Regions from separate parts of the Streptomyces sp. NPDC056169 genome, predicted to be linked through region 3. Evidence: riboswitches for the same ligand, from Rfam matches in the RefSeq annotation. Region 3 holds a riboswitch; each other region holds the start of a gene.
What was found. Region 3 has a riboswitch for thiamine pyrophosphate ahead of thiC (phosphomethylpyrimidine synthase ThiC). Riboswitches for the same ligand answer to the same signal wherever they lie in the genome.
Positions count from the first base shown of each region.

Region 1: it holds a riboswitch for thiamine pyrophosphate, as region 3 does, so the genes downstream of both, thiO (glycine oxidase ThiO) here and thiC (phosphomethylpyrimidine synthase ThiC) in region 3, are expected to answer to the same signal.
Region 2: it holds a riboswitch for thiamine pyrophosphate, as region 3 does, so the genes downstream of both, ACFC0G_RS31220 (thiamine ABC transporter substrate binding subunit) here and thiC (phosphomethylpyrimidine synthase ThiC) in region 3, are expected to answer to the same signal.

Region 1 is NZ_JBHJUO010000001.1:358,497-363,569, forward strand. It holds gene ACFC0G_RS01635 (Rv2175c family DNA-binding protein) at 1-78, opposite strand, end outside; gene ACFC0G_RS01640 (NAD(P)/FAD-dependent oxidoreductase) at 122-1,285, opposite strand; TPP riboswitch at 1,419-1,531, shown strand; gene thiO (glycine oxidase ThiO) at 1,529-2,683, shown strand; gene thiS (sulfur carrier protein ThiS) at 2,680-2,880, shown strand; gene ACFC0G_RS01655 (thiazole synthase) at 2,886-3,680, shown strand; gene pknB (Stk1 family PASTA domain-containing Ser/Thr kinase) at 3,769-5,073, shown strand, end outside.
Region 2 is NZ_JBHJUO010000021.1:78,646-83,718, reverse strand. It holds gene ACFC0G_RS31225 (ABC transporter permease) at 1-1,557, opposite strand, end outside; gene ACFC0G_RS31220 (thiamine ABC transporter substrate binding subunit) at 1,605-2,684, opposite strand; TPP riboswitch at 2,800-2,909, opposite strand; gene rlmN (23S rRNA (adenine(2503)-C(2))-methyltransferase RlmN) at 2,939-4,051, opposite strand; gene ACFC0G_RS31210 (phosphatidate cytidylyltransferase) at 4,260-5,073, opposite strand, start outside.
Region 3 is NZ_JBHJUO010000003.1:254,256-259,328, forward strand. It holds gene ACFC0G_RS06150 (YibE/F family protein) at 1-1,278, opposite strand, end outside; TPP riboswitch at 1,351-1,485, shown strand; gene thiC (phosphomethylpyrimidine synthase ThiC) at 1,479-3,284, shown strand; gene ACFC0G_RS06160 (hypothetical protein) at 3,375-4,025, opposite strand; gene ACFC0G_RS06165 (metallophosphoesterase) at 4,185-5,073, opposite strand, start outside.

The DNA of each region.
Region 1 (5,073 bases), on a different contig from region 3:
ATCGAGCATCTCCGCGATGTCGGGCACGTAGAGCCAGGCGGGGACGAGCGCATCGATCTTTACGTCAATCTCGGTCACGGGACAAGCCTGCCATCCCGGACCGACAGTCGGTACCCGGGCCCTACCGGACTGCCGCCTTCAGGGGGACGGACGGGTCGGCGGCGCGCTCCGGGTCGACCGGGGTGGCCGCCTCGATGAGCTTGCGGCCCTGGGCCAGGTCGCGGGGGCGGCCGACGGCGAGGAGGGCCACCGGGACCCCGGCGCGCAGCCAGAGCACGGACCAGGTGGCGTCCGCCGGGTCGCCGCGCCACAGGAGCTCGTCGGCGTCCGCGTGGTGCCCGGCGTACTGGACGAACCGGCCGAACTGCTCGGACCAGAAGTACGGCACCGGGTCGTACGGTCCGGTGGCGGCGCCGGTGATCGTCGCGGCGACCGTGCGCGGGCCCTGGAGCGCGTTGTCCCAGTGGTGGACGAGGAGGCGCTCGCCGTAGCGGGCGGAGGGGTAGGAGGCGCAGTCGCCGACGGCGTACACGTCGGGCAGGGAGGTGCGCAGCCGCTCGTCGGCCGTGACGGCGCCGCTCGGGTCGAGGGCGATGCCGGAGCCGGCGAGCCAGCCGGTGGCGGGGCGGGCGCCGATGCCGACGACGACGGCGTCGGCGGGCAGCTCGCGGCCGTCGGCGAGGACGACCCGGCCGGGCAGGACGGTGTCCACGCGCGCGTGGGTGAGGAGTTCGGCGCCGCTCGCCCCGTACCAGCCGGCCATGGGGGCGGCGACCTCGGCGGGCAGGGCCCCGGCGAGGGGGCGGTCGGCCGCCTCGACGACGGTGACGGCGCAGCCCGCCTCGCGCGCGGCGGTGGCGAACTCGGCGCCGATCCAGCCCGCGCCGACGACCACGACGGTGTGGCGGCGCTCCAGGACGGGGCCGAGGCGCACGGCGTCGTCGAGGGTGCGCAGGAGGTGGACGCCGGGGACGCCCTCGGCGCCGGGCAGGGTGATCGGGTGGGCGCCGGTGGCGACGACCAGGACGCCGTACGGGACGGGCCCGGCCTCGGTGTCGATCTCGTGGTCGGCGGCGCGGAGCCCGGTGACGTCGAGGCCGAGGCGGAGTTCGATGTCGAGGGCCTCGAAGTCGACGTCGAAGGCGGAGTCCTCGGCCTTGCCGAGCAGGATCGCCTTGGAGAGCGGGGGCCGGTCGTAGGGCTGGTGGGGCTCGGCCCCGATGAGGGTCACGGGGCCGGTGAAGCCCTGTTCGCGCAGGGCGACGGCGGTCTGCACGCCCGCCATCCCGGCTCCGACGATCACGACCTGCTGCTGGGCCTGCTTCTGCTCGCTCACCCGACCACCTTACGCATCTGACGGATCGTCAGGAAGGGAGGGGCCTGGGACCGCACCGGGGCTGCGGCTAGTCTGGCGGGCGTAAAGCACTCGCGGGAGCCCGGACGCACCGGGCTGAGAGGGAGGCTGGGCGGCCTCCGACCGTACGAACCTGATCCGGGTCATGCCGGCGAAGGGAGGGGCTGGACGCCCATGCGTTCTTCCGATGTCCTCGTGGTCGGGGGCGGCATCATCGGCCTGGTCACGGCCTGGCGGGCCGCGCAGCGCGGGCTGCGCACCACCGTGGTCGACCCGGAACCGGGCGGCGGCGCCGCGCGGGTCGCGGCCGGGATGCTCGCCGCCGTCACCGAACTCCACTACGGCGAGGAGACCCTGCTCGGGCTCAATCTCGCCTCCGCCGCCCGCTATCCCGCCTTCGTCGCCGAGCTGGAGGAGTCCACCGGCCACGACGTCGGCCACCGTGCCTGCGGCACCCTCGCCGTCGCCCTCGACGCCGACGACCGGGCCCACCTGCGCGAACTCCACGCCCTCCAGACCCGCTGCGGCCTCACCTCGGAGTGGCTCAGCGGGCGCGAGTGCCGCCGCCTCGAACCGATGCTCGCCCCCGGGGTGCGCGGCGGGCTGCGCGTGGACGGCGACCACCAGGTCGACCCGCGCCGGCTGGCCGCCGCGCTCCTCGTCGCCTGCGAGCGGGCCGGGGTGGTCTTCCACCGCGTCCTCGCGGAGCGTCTGACGGTCGCGGGCGACCGGGCGCGCGGGGTCGTCCTCGCCGGCGGCGAGGAGCTGACGGCCGACCAGGTCGTTCTCGCCGCGGGCAGTCTGAGCGGACGGCTCGCGGGCGTGCCCGACGAGGTGCTGCCGCCGGTCCGCCCCGTGAAGGGCCAGGTCCTGCGGCTGCGCGTGCCCGCCCCGTACGCCCCCTTCCTCTCCCGTACCGTCCGCGCCGTCGTCCGCGGCAGCCACGTCTACCTCGTGCCGCGCGAGAACGGCGAGCTCGTCGTCGGCGCCACCAGCGAGGAGCTCGGCTGGGACACCACGGTGACGGCGGGCGGGGTGTACGAGCTGCTGCGCGACGCCCACGAGCTCGTCCCCGGCATCACCGAGCTGCCGCTCACCGAGACGCTGGCCGGACTGCGCCCCGCGTCGCCGGACAACGCTCCGCTGCTCGGCCCCAGCATCCTGCCCGGCCTGCACCTGGCCACCGGCCACTACCGCAACGGGGTGCTGCTCACCCCCGTCACCGGCGACGTCATGGCGGAGGTGCTCACCACGGGCGTCCTCCCCGACGAGGCCCGTGCCTTCACCCCCCGCCGTTTCTCCCCAGTACGTCTGGAGCTTCCCGCATGAACGTGTCCGTGAACGGAGAACCCCGCGAGCTCACCGGCCCCGTCTCCCTCGACGCCCTCGTCTCGACCCTGAGCACGGCCCCGACCGGGGTGGCCGCGGCCGTCAACGAGACGGTCGTCCCGCGCGGCGAGTGGGCGGCGACGCTGCTCGGCGAGGGCGACCGGGTGGAGGTCCTGACCGCGGTGCAGGGAGGCTGAGCGCGATGTCCGACGACCTGTTCGTCCTCGGCGGTACGGAGTTCTCCTCGCGCCTGATCATGGGCACCGGCGGCGCGCCGAGCCTCGACGTCCTGGAGCGCTCGCTGATCGCCAGCGGCACCGAGCTGACCACCGTCGCGATGCGGCGGCTCGACCCGACGGTCCAGGGCTCGGTCCTCTCCGTCCTGGAGCGGCTCGGCATCCGGGTCCTGCCCAACACGGCGGGCTGTTTCACGGCGGGCGAGGCGGTCCTCACCGCCCGGCTCGCCCGGGAGGCGCTCGGCACCGACTGGATCAAGCTGGAGGTCGTCGCCGACGAGCGGACGCTGCTGCCGGACGGGGTGGAGCTCCTCGACGCGGCCGAGACGCTGGTCGACGAGGGCTTCACCGTCCTGCCGTACACGAACGACGACCCGGTCCTCGCGCGGAAGCTGGAGGACGTGGGGTGCGCGGCGATCATGCCGCTCGGCTCCCCGATCGGCTCGGGGCTCGGCATCCGCAACCCGCACAACTTCCAGCTGATCGCGGAACGGGCGGGGGTGCCGGTGATCCTCGACGCCGGGGCGGGCACGGCATCGGACGCGGCACTCGCGATGGAGCTGGGGTGCGCGGCGGTGATGCTGGCCTCGGCGGTGACGCGGGCGCAGGAGCCGGTGCTCATGGCCTCGGCGATGCGGCACGCGGTGGAGGCGGGCCGGCTCGCGCACCGGGCGGGCCGCATTCCCCGCCGCCACTTCGCGGAGGCGTCCTCCCCCGTGGAGGGCCGCCCGCACCTGGACCCGGAGCGCCCCGCGTTCTAGACGGCCTGCTGGGGCGCTCGTCACAGCTGCGCTGCAGTACCGGGGCAGCCGCGCGGGGGCCGTGTCCACGGCTCGTAGACTCGACGCCGTGGACACGACCCTTCAGGACCCCCTCGTCGGGCGGCTGCTCGACGGCCGCTACCGCGTCGACGCGCGCATCGCCGTCGGCGGGATGGCCACGGTCTACCGGGCCGTCGACACCCGCCTCGACCGCGTCCTCGCGCTCAAGGTGATGCACCCCGCCCTCGCGACGGACGCCGCCTTCGTCGAGCGCTTCATCCGCGAGGCGAAGTCCGTCGCCCGGCTCGACCACCCGAACGTGGTCGGCGTCTTCGACCAGGGCGCCGAGGGCGCGTACGTCTATCTGGCGATGGAGTACGTCGCCGGCTGCACCCTCCGTGACGTCCTGCGCGAGCGCGGCGCCCTCGCGCCCCGCGCCGCGCTCGACATCCTGGAGCCCGTCCTCGCCGCGCTGGGCGCCGCGCACCGGGCCGGATTCGTGCACCGCGACATGAAGCCGGAGAACGTCCTGATAGGGGACGACGGCCGGGTGAAGGTGGCCGATTTCGGTCTCGTACGGGCCGTGGGCTCGGCGACCGCCACCACCGGCTCGGTCCTCGGCACGGTCTCGTACCTCGCACCGGAGCAGATCGAGCACGGCACGGCCGACACCCGCGCCGACGTGTACGCCTGCGGCGTCGTGCTGTACGAGATGCTGACCGGCGGCAAGCCCCACGCGGGCGACACCCCCGCGCAGGTCCTCTACCAGCACCTCCACACGGACGTGCCCGCTCCGTCCGCCACCGTCCCCGGGCTCGCCCTGGAGCTGGACGAGCTGGTCGCGGCCGCCACGGCCCGCACCCCCGAGGTCCGCCCGTACGACGCCGTCGCGCTGCTCGCCCTGCTCCGGGAGGCCCGCGCCGTCCTCACCGACGAGCAGCTGGACGCCGTGCCGCCGCAGGCGCGCTCCGCGGCCCGGGACACCGCCGACGACCGGACCAGCGTGATCGCCCGCGCCGTACCGGCCGAGGCGGACCTCCCGCAGGTCCAGCAGGTGGAGCACACGAACCGGCTGCCCGCCCCGGAGGCTCCCCCGGCGGGCCCCCGCCGGCGCGCTGCGCGTGGTCTCCGCGCGCCCCGCGGCCCTCTCCTCATCGTCCTCGGGGTCCTGCTCGCGCTCGGCCTCGGCACCGGTGTCTGGTACATCAATTCCGGCCAGTTCACCCGCGTACCGGCCGTCCTCGGCCAGACCGAGGCCAACGCGACACAGCGGATCAAGGACGCAGGCCTGGACGTCGGCACGACGAAACGTGCCTTCAGCGACGTGTACGAGCGCGGCGCGGTCATGGCCGTCGACCCCGCCCCCGGCGAACGCGTCCGGGGCAACGCCACG
Region 2 (5,073 bases), on a different contig from region 3:
CGCGCACACCACCATCAGAATCGTCGAGAGGGCCATCGCCTGGCCGTAGTTGAGCTCACCGGGCCGCCCGAGCAGCCGGGCCACCGCCACCGGCAGCGTCGGACTGTCGGGCCGGGCGATGAAGACGGTCGCGCCGAACTCGCCGAGCGAGACGGCGAAGGCGAACCCGGCGGCGATGAGCAGCGCCCGCCGCACCAGCGGCAGGTCCACCTCCCGCCAGGCCCGCCACGGCGACGCGCCGAGCACGGCCGCCGCCTCCCGCAGCCGCTCGTCGACCGCCCGCAGCACCGGCAGCATCGTCCGTACGACGAAGGGGACGCCGACCAGGGCCTGCGCGAGCGGCACGAGGATCCAGCTGGCCCGCAGGTCGAACGGCGGCTCGTCGAGCGTGATGAGGAACCCGAAGCCGACGGTGACCGCCGACACCCCGAGCGGCAGCATCAGCAGCGCGTCGAAGCCCCGCACGAGCCGGCCGGCCCGCCGGGTGAGGGCCGCCGCCGCGAGCCCGCCGATCAGCACCGCGATGGCCGTGGCGGCCGCCGCGTACCGCAGCGAGTTCCCGATCGCCTCCAGCGGCGGCACGAGGAAGGTGCCGGACTCGTCGAGCGAGCCGAGCGCCCGGTAGTAGCCGAGCCCGTAGCCGTGCGGCCCCGCGAAGGAGCGCTCCACGAGCACGCCGAGCGGCAGCAGGATCAGCACCGCCACCGAGACGAGGACGCCCGCGAGCAGCGCCCACTGCCCGATGCCGCGCGGCCGGCGCGCGGTCGTCTCCGGCGGTACGAGCCGCAGCGCCGTCTCCCGCCGCCGTACCGTCCGGGCGTGCACGGCCAGGATCGCCCCGACCGCGGCGAACTGCACGAGGGTGAGGACGGCGGCCGTCGGCAGGTCGAGCAGCCGGGCGGTCTGCCGGTAGATCTCGGCCTCCAGGGTCGAGTACGCGTCCCCGCCGAGGATCTGTACGACACCGAAGGAGGTGAAGGTGAAGAGGAAGACCATCAGGGCGGCCGCCGACACCGCCGGCACGAGCGCGGGCAGGGTCACCGTCCGCCAGGCCGTCCAGCGCGAGGCGCCGAGGACCCGCGCGGCCTCCTCCTGGCGCGGGTCGAGCTGCGACCAGAGGCCGCCGACGGTCCGCACGACGACCGCGTAGTTGAAGAACACGTGCGCGAGGAGGATCGCCCACACGCTGGTGTCGAGCCGCAGCCCCCACAGCTCGTCCGTCAGACCGCCCCGGCCGACGACCGCCAGGAAGGCCGTGCCGACGAGGACCGTCGGCAGCACGAACGGCACCGTGACCACGGCCCGCAGCACACCCTTGCCCGGGAACGCGAAACGCGCGAAGACGTACGCCCCCGGCAGCGCCACGAGCAAGGTCAGACCGGTGGAGGCCGCCGCCTGCCACACGGTGAAGCCGAGCACGTCGAGGATCTCCGGCCGGCTCAGCGTCTCGCCGATGCGACCGAACCGCCAGGCGCCGTCGGGCCGCAGCCCCCGGTCGACGATCGACACGACGGGCCAGGCGAAGAAGATCCCGAAGAACGCGACGGGCAGGGCCATCAGCCCCAGCCGCGCCGCGCTCCTCCGGAGGTCGCCCCGGCCCCGCACTACTTCAGGACGAGCGACGACCACTGCTGGATCCACGGGTCACGCTTCTCGGCGATCTTCTCGGGCGCCATGGTCTCCGGCTCGTCGACGACCACACCGTGCTTCGTGAAGAGCTCCGGCAGCGTCGCGTCCTTGGCGACCGGGTTGACGAACATCTGGAGCGGCATGTCGTCCTGGAACTTCTTCGAGATCAGGAAGTCGATCAGCGCCTTGCCGCCCTCGGGGTTCTTCGTCCCGTTCAGCAGGCCCGCGAACTCGATCTGCCGGAAGCAGGTACCGGTGGAGACGCCGGTCGGCGCCACCTTCGGCTGCGGCTCGCCGTACAGCACCTCGACCGGCGGGCTGGAGGCGTACGACACGACGAGCGGCCGGTCGCCCTTGGCCTGCTTGCCGCCTGCCGAACCGGAGAACTCCTGGTTGTAGGCGAGCTCCCAGCTGTCGACGGTCTTCACGCCGTTGGCCTTCAGCTTCTTCCAGTAGTCCTGCCAGCCCTCGTCGCCGAACTTCGCGGCCGTACCGAGGAGGAAGCCAAGACCCGGGGAGGACCGCTCGGGGTTCTCGACGACGAGCAGGTCCTTGTACGCCGGCTTCGCCAGGTCGTCGAAGGTCTGCGGCGGCGCCAGCTTCTTGTCGGCGAAGTACTTCTTGTCGTAGTTGACGCAGATGTCGCCGGAGTCGACGGGCGTGACCCGCTGCTCCTTGTCGAGACGGTACGCGGCCGGGATCCGGTCCACGCCCTTCGCCTCGTACGGGACGAAGATCCCGTTGTCGAGGGCACGGGACAGCAGGGTGTTGTCGACGCCGAAGAAGACGTCACCCTGCGGGGAGCCCTTGGTCAGGATCTCCTTGTTGACGGCCTCGCCCGCGTCGCCGGCCTTGAGGACCTTGACCGTGAAACCGGTCTGCGCCGTGAAGTCCTTCAGGACCTCCTTGGAGGCGTTGAAGGAGTCGTGGCTCACGAGGGTCACGGTCTTCGGTGCGGGCGCGCCGGTCTTGCCCGCGGCGTCGCGGACGTCCTCCGCGCCGCAGGCGGCGAGCGTGGTGACGCCCAGCGCCGCGACGAGCGCGGCGGCGGCCATTCTCTTCGTGCTCGCCGAAATGGTGGTGCTCACTGAGATTCCTCCTGGGTTGACCAGGAAGAGACGCGGCCCTGCCCACGTCCGGCGGACCCGGACGCGGGCAGGGCGCAACAGCTTGAGTTAACGACCGAACTTCCTACCCAGAATGACCTGGGCAAGGTTCAGAGGGTCTGCGGTCTACGGTCACCGCACTCTCAGCGCTGTGGCGCTCCCCTGTCGGAATATGAAGATGTGTTCGAGCTCAGAGTACAAGGTCAGCGTTCGGAGGCCGCCAGCTGTCCACAGGCACCGTCGATCTCCTGACCGCGGGTGTCCCGGACGGTCACCGGAACGCCGTGGCGGGCGATGGCGTCGACGAACGCCCGCTCGTCCTCCGGACGGGACGCCGTCCACTTCGAACCGGGCGTCGGGTTCAGCGGGATCAGGTTGACGTGGACCCGCTTGTTCTTCAGCAGCCTGCCGAGGAGGTCGCCGCGCCACGCCTGGTCGTTGATGTCGCGGATGAGCGCGTACTCGATGGAGATCCGGCGCCCCGACTTCTCCGCGTACTCCCAGGCAGCGTCGAGGACCTCGCGCACCTTCCAGCGCGTGTTCACCGGCACCAGGGTGTCGCGCAGCTCGTCGTCCGGGGCGTGCAGCGAGACCGCGAGACGGCACTTGAAGCCCTCGTCGGCGAAGCGCTGCATCGCCGGCACGAGACCGACCGTGGACACGGTGATCCCGCGCTGCGAGAGGCCCAGGCCGTCCGGCTCGGGGTCGGTGAGCCGGCGGATCGCGCCGACGACCCGCTTGTAGTTGGCGAGCGGCTCGCCCATGCCCATGAACACGATGTTCGAAAGGCGCGCCGGTCCCCCGGGCACCTCCCCGTCCCGCAGGGACCGCATGCCGTCCACGATCTGGTGCACGATCTCGGCGGTCGACAGGTTCCGGTCGAGCCCCGCCTGCCCGGTCGCGCAGAACGGGCAGTTCATGCCGCAGCCGGCCTGCGAGGAGATGCACATGGTCACCCGCTCCGGGTAGCGCATGAGCACCGACTCGACGAGCGTGCCGTCGTGCAGCCGCCACAGGGTCTTACGGGTGGTGTCGTCGTCGCACGAGATGTGCCGCACCACGGACATCAGGTCGGGCAGCAGCGCCTCGGCGAGCTTCTCCCGCGAGGCCGCCGGGATGTCGGTCCACTGCGCGGGGTCGTGCGCGTACCGAGCGAAGTAGTGCTGCGACAGCTGCTTGGCGCGGAAGGGCTTCTCGCCGGTCGCGGCGACGGCTTCCTTCCGCTCGGCGGGCGTGAGGTCCGCCAGGTGCCGCGGCGGCTTCTTGGCTCCCTTGGGGGCGATGAAAGTGAGTTCTCCGGGCACAGGACGGGCCACGATCGGGTGTCTCCTCAGACGGCACGAGGTCCGGACAGCCCCGCGTCGGCGGGAAGCGCGGCATGACGATGCCGAAGCCAGGAGACCTCACTGGAGCGTCCTCACGGCGGCGAGGACGGCGGAAGGGCCCGCAGCGCACGCGCCACGAGCCCTTCCAGAGTACCCGCTGTCCGTCAACACCTGTCGACGGAGGAAACCGACCGGCCGGTCAGCCCGTCCCCACGAACAGCGCGAGCAGCAACCACACCACCGGCGCCGTCGGCAGCAACGAGTCCAGCCGGTCCATGATGCCTCCATGACCGGGGAGCAGCGTGCCCATGTCCTTGATGCCGAGATCACGCTTGATCATCGACTCGCCGAGGTCGCCGAGCGTCGCGCTCGCCGCCACCGCCAGACCCAGGAGCAGACCCTGCCACCAGGTCCCGTCGTCGATCATGAACTCCATGCACAGCGCGCCCGCCGCCATCGCGAACGCCACCGCCCCGCCGAGACCCTCACGGGTCTTGCCGGGGCTGATCCTCGGCGCCAGCTTGTGCTTGCCGAAGCGCCAGCCGACCGCGTACGCCCCGGTGTCGCTGACCACCGTCAGGATCAGGAAGGTCAGCACCCGCTGCGGACCGTCGTCCGCGGTCAGCAGCATCGCCACGAACGTCGCCAGGAACGGCACGTAGAACGCGGCGAAGACACCCGCCGTGACGTCCTTCAGGTAGCCCTCGGGGGGCTCCGTCATCCGCCAGACGAGTACCGCGAGCGCCGTCAGCGCCATCGCCACCCAGGCGCCCTCCGGGCCCCGGACGTAGCCGGCGACGACCATCGCCGCACCGCCGACCGCGAGCGGCACCAGCGGAGCCTTGATGGCCTTGCGCTCCTGGAGGCGGGACGTGAGCTCCCACAGCCCGACGACCACGGCGACCGCGATCACCCCGACGAACGCCGGCTTCCAGATGAACAGCGAGGCGGCGATGACGGCGCCGAGACCGACTCCGACCCCTATGGCCGCGCCCAGGTCACGCCCCGCGCTC
Region 3 (5,073 bases):
GAGCGCCGCGAGGGCCGTGGTGACCGGCACGGAGGCGACCAGACCGATCGAACCGACCAGCGTTCGGACGATCTCCACCGCGACCAGCTCGCTGTTGGCCACCGTGCCCATGCTGCTCTGCGCGATCGAGAAGAGCAGCAGCAGCGGCAGGGCGGCGCCCGCGTAGGCGAGGACCAGGGTGTTCACGACCGAGGCGATGTGGTCGCGGCCGATCCGGATCGCGGCCCGGTACAGCGCGCGCGGCCCCATGCCCGGATCGGCCTGGTGCAGCTCCCAGACCGCCGAGGTCTGGGTGACGGTCACGTCGTCCAGCACGCCGAGCGAACCGATGATGATGCCGGCGAGCAACAGGCCGGACATGTCGATCTCCGGGAACAGGCCGTGGATCAGGCCGGTGTTGTCGTCGGTGTTGCCGCTGAGTGAGGCCCAGCCGATGAAGACCGAGCCGAGCAGACCGATCAGCAGCAGCGAAATCAGCGTGCCGAGCACCGCGACCGAGGTGCGGGCCGAGAGCCCGTGGCACATGTAGAGCGCGATCAGCATGATCGCGCTCGACCCGACCACCGCCACGACCAGCGGATTCGAGCCCTGCAGGATCGCCGGCAGGATGAAGAGCGTCAGCACCAGGAAGCTCGCGGCGAGCGCGATGAGCGCCATCACGCCCTTCATCCGGCCGACGACCACCACCACGATCGCGAAGATCCCGGCGAGCACCGCCATCGGGAGCTTCCGGTTCACGTCCGTCACCGAGTACTGCAGATCGCGCGGGGCGTCGGGGGCGTACGCCACCACCACGCCCTGCCCCTCGTGCAGTTGGCGCGGCGCGTCGGGCTGCACGATCTCGGTGAACGTACGCCCCTTCTCCTGCCCGCTGGTGACCTCGATCGTCGCCTTCTCGCACTGCCCCTGCTGGGCGTTGACCGCCTCGCGCCCCTCGGGCGTGGAGGTGTCCCCGGTCGGCGGGACCTGGGCGGCGTTCACGTCCTTGCAGTCGACCTGCTCGACGGAGACGACCGTGCCCTGCTCCGTCTGCCGGTCGAAGCCGACTCCGGTGCGCTCGTGCGCCGGCGTACCACCGGGCCACAGGACCACGAGCCCGACCACCACGGCGGTGGCGAAGGGGATCAGGATCGCGGCGATGACCTTGCGCAGATGCCGGGAGACGGGGGCGGCGGGGCCGTGGCTGTGGCTGTGGCCATGGCTCGGTTCGTGGCCGTGACCGGGTTCGTGGCCGTGTCCGTGGCCGTGCGGCTCGGGGGTCTGCTGGGGGGAAGTCACCGACCGATCATCGCAAGAACGGTGGGGGGCCCACTGTTCAGCACGCCAGGGATGACGCTAGCGTGGTGACACCTTTGCACACGCGGGAGCTCGGAGCACCGGGCTGAGAGGGCGCTGATCACCGTACGCACGTACGGGAGGAGGCTGCGCCGACCGCCGAACCTGTTACCGGGTAATGCCGGCGTAGGGAGATCGGTCTCATGACCATTCAGGATGCACGCACGCCTGCCTCCGACCAGGAGGGCCAGGACGGCCAGGACGGCCTGCCGACCCCGGGCGAGCGCACGCCCGGCTGGCACAAGGGGTACATCGAGGGTTCGCGCCCCGACCTCCGGGTCCCGGTCCGTCAGGTGCACCTCACCAACGGCAAGGACGTGACGCTGTACGACACGTCCGGTCCGTACACCGACCCCACCATCGACACCGATGTGCGGCGTGGCCTGGCGCCGTTGCGCGAGAACTGGATCATCGCGCGCGGCGACACCGAGGAGTACGCGGGCCGCCCCGTCCGTCCCGAGGACGACGGCATCAAGCACACCTCGCCGCGCGGCGGCGGGCTCAAGAACCTCGACGCCGTCTTCCCCGGCCGCCCGCGCCTCCCGCGCCGGGGCCGCGACGGCCAGGCGGTGACGCAGCTCGCGTACGCCCGCCGCGGGGAGATCACCCCGGAGATGGAGTACGTCGCGATCCGCGAGAACGTCTCCCCCGAGGTCGTGCGCGAGGAGATCGCCGCGGGCCGCGCCGTTCTCCCGGCGAACGTCAACCACCCGGAGATCGAGCCGATGATCATCGGCAAGCGGTTCCTGGTGAAGGTCAACGCCAACATCGGCAACTCCGCCGTCACCTCCTCCATCGAGGAGGAGGTGGAGAAGATGACGTGGGCGACCAAGTGGGGCGCCGACACGGTCATGGACCTGTCCACCGGCCGCAACATCCACACCACCCGCGAGTGGGTGCTGCGCAACTCCCCCGTGCCGATCGGCACCGTGCCGCTCTACCAGGCGCTGGAGAAGGTCGACGGCAGGGCCGAGGACCTGACCTGGGAGATCTACAAGGACACGGTCATCGAGCAGGCCGAACAGGGCGTCGACTACATGACGGTGCACGCCGGCGTGCTCCTGCCGTACGTGCCGCTCACCGCGCGCCGCAAGACCGGCATCGTCTCGCGCGGCGGCTCGATCATGGCCGCCTGGTGTCTCGCGCACCACAAGGAGAACTTCCTCTACACGAACTTCGAGGAGCTCTGCGAGATCCTCGCGGCGTACGACGTCACGTACTCGCTCGGCGACGGTCTGCGCCCCGGCTCGATCGCGGACGCCAACGACGAGGCGCAGTTCGCGGAGCTGCGCACGCTCGGCGAGCTGAACACGATCGCCAAGCGCCACAACGTGCAGACGATGATCGAGGGCCCGGGCCACGTCCCGATGCACAAGATCAAGGAGAACATCGACCTCCAGCAGGAGATCTGCGAGGAGGCGCCGTTCTACACGCTCGGCCCGCTGACCACGGACGTGGCGCCCGCCTACGACCACATCACCTCGGGCATCGGCGCGGCGATGATCGCCTGGTGGGGCACGGCGATGCTCTGCTACGTCACGCCCAAGGAGCACCTGGGCCTGCCGAACAAGGACGACGTGAAGACGGGCGTCATCACGTACAAGATCTCGGCCCACGCGGCGGACCTCGCCAAGGGGCACCCGGGCGCCCAGGAGTGGGACGACGCGCTCTCGGACGCGCGGTTCGAGTTCCGCTGGGAGGACCAGTTCAACCTGGCGCTCGACCCGGTCACCGCGCGCGAGTTCCACGACGAGACGCTGCCCGCGGAGCCGGCGAAGACCGCGCACTTCTGCTCGATGTGCGGTCCGAAGTTCTGCTCGATGAAGATCTCCCAGGACATCCGGCGTGAGCACGGCGGCACGCAGCAGGAGATCGAGGCCGGCATGGCAGAGAAGTCGAAGGAGTTCGCGGAGAGCGGGAACCGCGTCTACCTGCCGCTGGCGGACTGACCGCGGAGGGCTCCGGCGCCGGCCGTCGCGCCGGCTTCTGAGCAGGCACCGGCCCGCGACCCACGGGGGAGTCGCGGGCCGTTGCCGTTGTCAGGGAGTGAGGTCGTCGTCCCGGTGGGCGGCGGCGAGGGCGTCGCGGAGGAAGGGCACGACGCCGCGTTCGAGCAGGGCGAGGCGCCAGGCCTCACGGGCGCGGGACAGTTCGTCGTCCGCCGCGGTGGCGGGCGCGCCGGCCGTGACCGTCGCGGTCGGGCTGTTGCGCAGGGCGGTCCGGAGGAGACCGGCGGCCGCGCAGAGCAGGCCGGCGGCGGCGACCGCGCCGAAGACCAGGCCGGCCGTCAGCAGCGTCGCGCCGAACACCACGGTGGGCGCGATCGCGTGCAGCAACGCGCCGACCAGCAGGAAGATGAAGGCGGCCGACCCGGCGAGGACGGGCACCATGACGGTGACGATCGCGACGATCCCCGCGCCGGAGCCGTCCTGCGGGGCGGGTACGCGGGTGGTGACCGCGACGCGGCTCTGCTCACGGACCTTGACGAAGTGGTCGTACTCGCTCGACGCCGCGGTGGTGATCAGCGCTGTCGCGTTCAGGGCCATGGAGCGCAGTTGCCCGGCCGTGAGGCGAGTGCCGACTCCGGCGAGATCCGGACGTGCGTGGGCGGTGCTCAGTGCGTCGTCGAGGACCCGCTCGTACTCGGCGCGATCCTCGGTCAGCAGGTACGGAGCCACGTTCATGTGCATCCCCCGATGCTCCGCAGGCCCGGATCAGCCGTGGAGAACGGCCGGTCGGACGGAAACGGAGGAGAGCCTGCTACGGATGGTCCGATGGTATTGCGGTGACGCCACGGGCTGACAGGGTGTTTCCGGAAATCGACTTCCCCGGATGCGCAGGGTTATGCGTCAGCTGTTCAGGGGGAGTTGGACGACCAGCAGCTTTCCGGCCATGGTCACGCCACCGTCCATGGCGATCGCGAGACCGTCCGCGTACACGTGCGGTCCGTCGACGATCGGTCCTCCGCTGCCCTCGCTCTCCTCCGTGCCGACCTGGCCGAGGAGGTACGGAATGGGGCTGTGGCCGTGGACGATCCGGCCGCCGCCGTAGGTGGAGAGGAGCTCCTGGACGGCCTGCGGTCCTGACTCGTCGCGGAACGCGAAGCGCTTCGTGAACTTCCGGAACACGTCCCAGACCTCGTCGGCGTCGCTCCGGTTGAGGATCTCGTGGACCGTCTCGTTGACGTCCTCGATGGTCTCGCCGTATTCGAGGTACGCGGTGGTGTCGGAGTGCAGGAGGAGGTGGTCGTCCTCCAGGACCACGGCGTCGAGCCGGGACATCCACTGGAGGTGCACGTCCTGGAGCCGGTCCATGTCGTGCTTCTGGCCGCCGTTGAGCAGCCAGGCGGCCTGGAAGGTGGCCGTGCCCGCACCCGACTGGACCGGGGTGTCGCCGAAGCGCTTGGCGCCGATCAGCAGCAGCTCGTGGTTGCCCATGAGGGCCTTGCAGTAGCCGCCGGCGGCGGCGGCCTCCGCGGAGAGCCGCATGACGAGGTCGATGACGCCGATGCCGTCGGGACCGCGGTCGGTGAAGTCGCCGAGGAACCACAGGCGGGCGTTGCCCGCGGCCCAGCCGCCGTTCTCGTCGACGAGGCCCTGGGCGCGCAGGGCGCCGACGAGTTCGTCGAGGTAGCCGTGGACGTCACCGACGACGTAGAGCGGGCCGGGGCCGTCGCCGGTCGTGGCCGCGGGGTCGGGCGCGGGGGCGGCGTCGGGGGTGACCCGGACCTGGACGGTG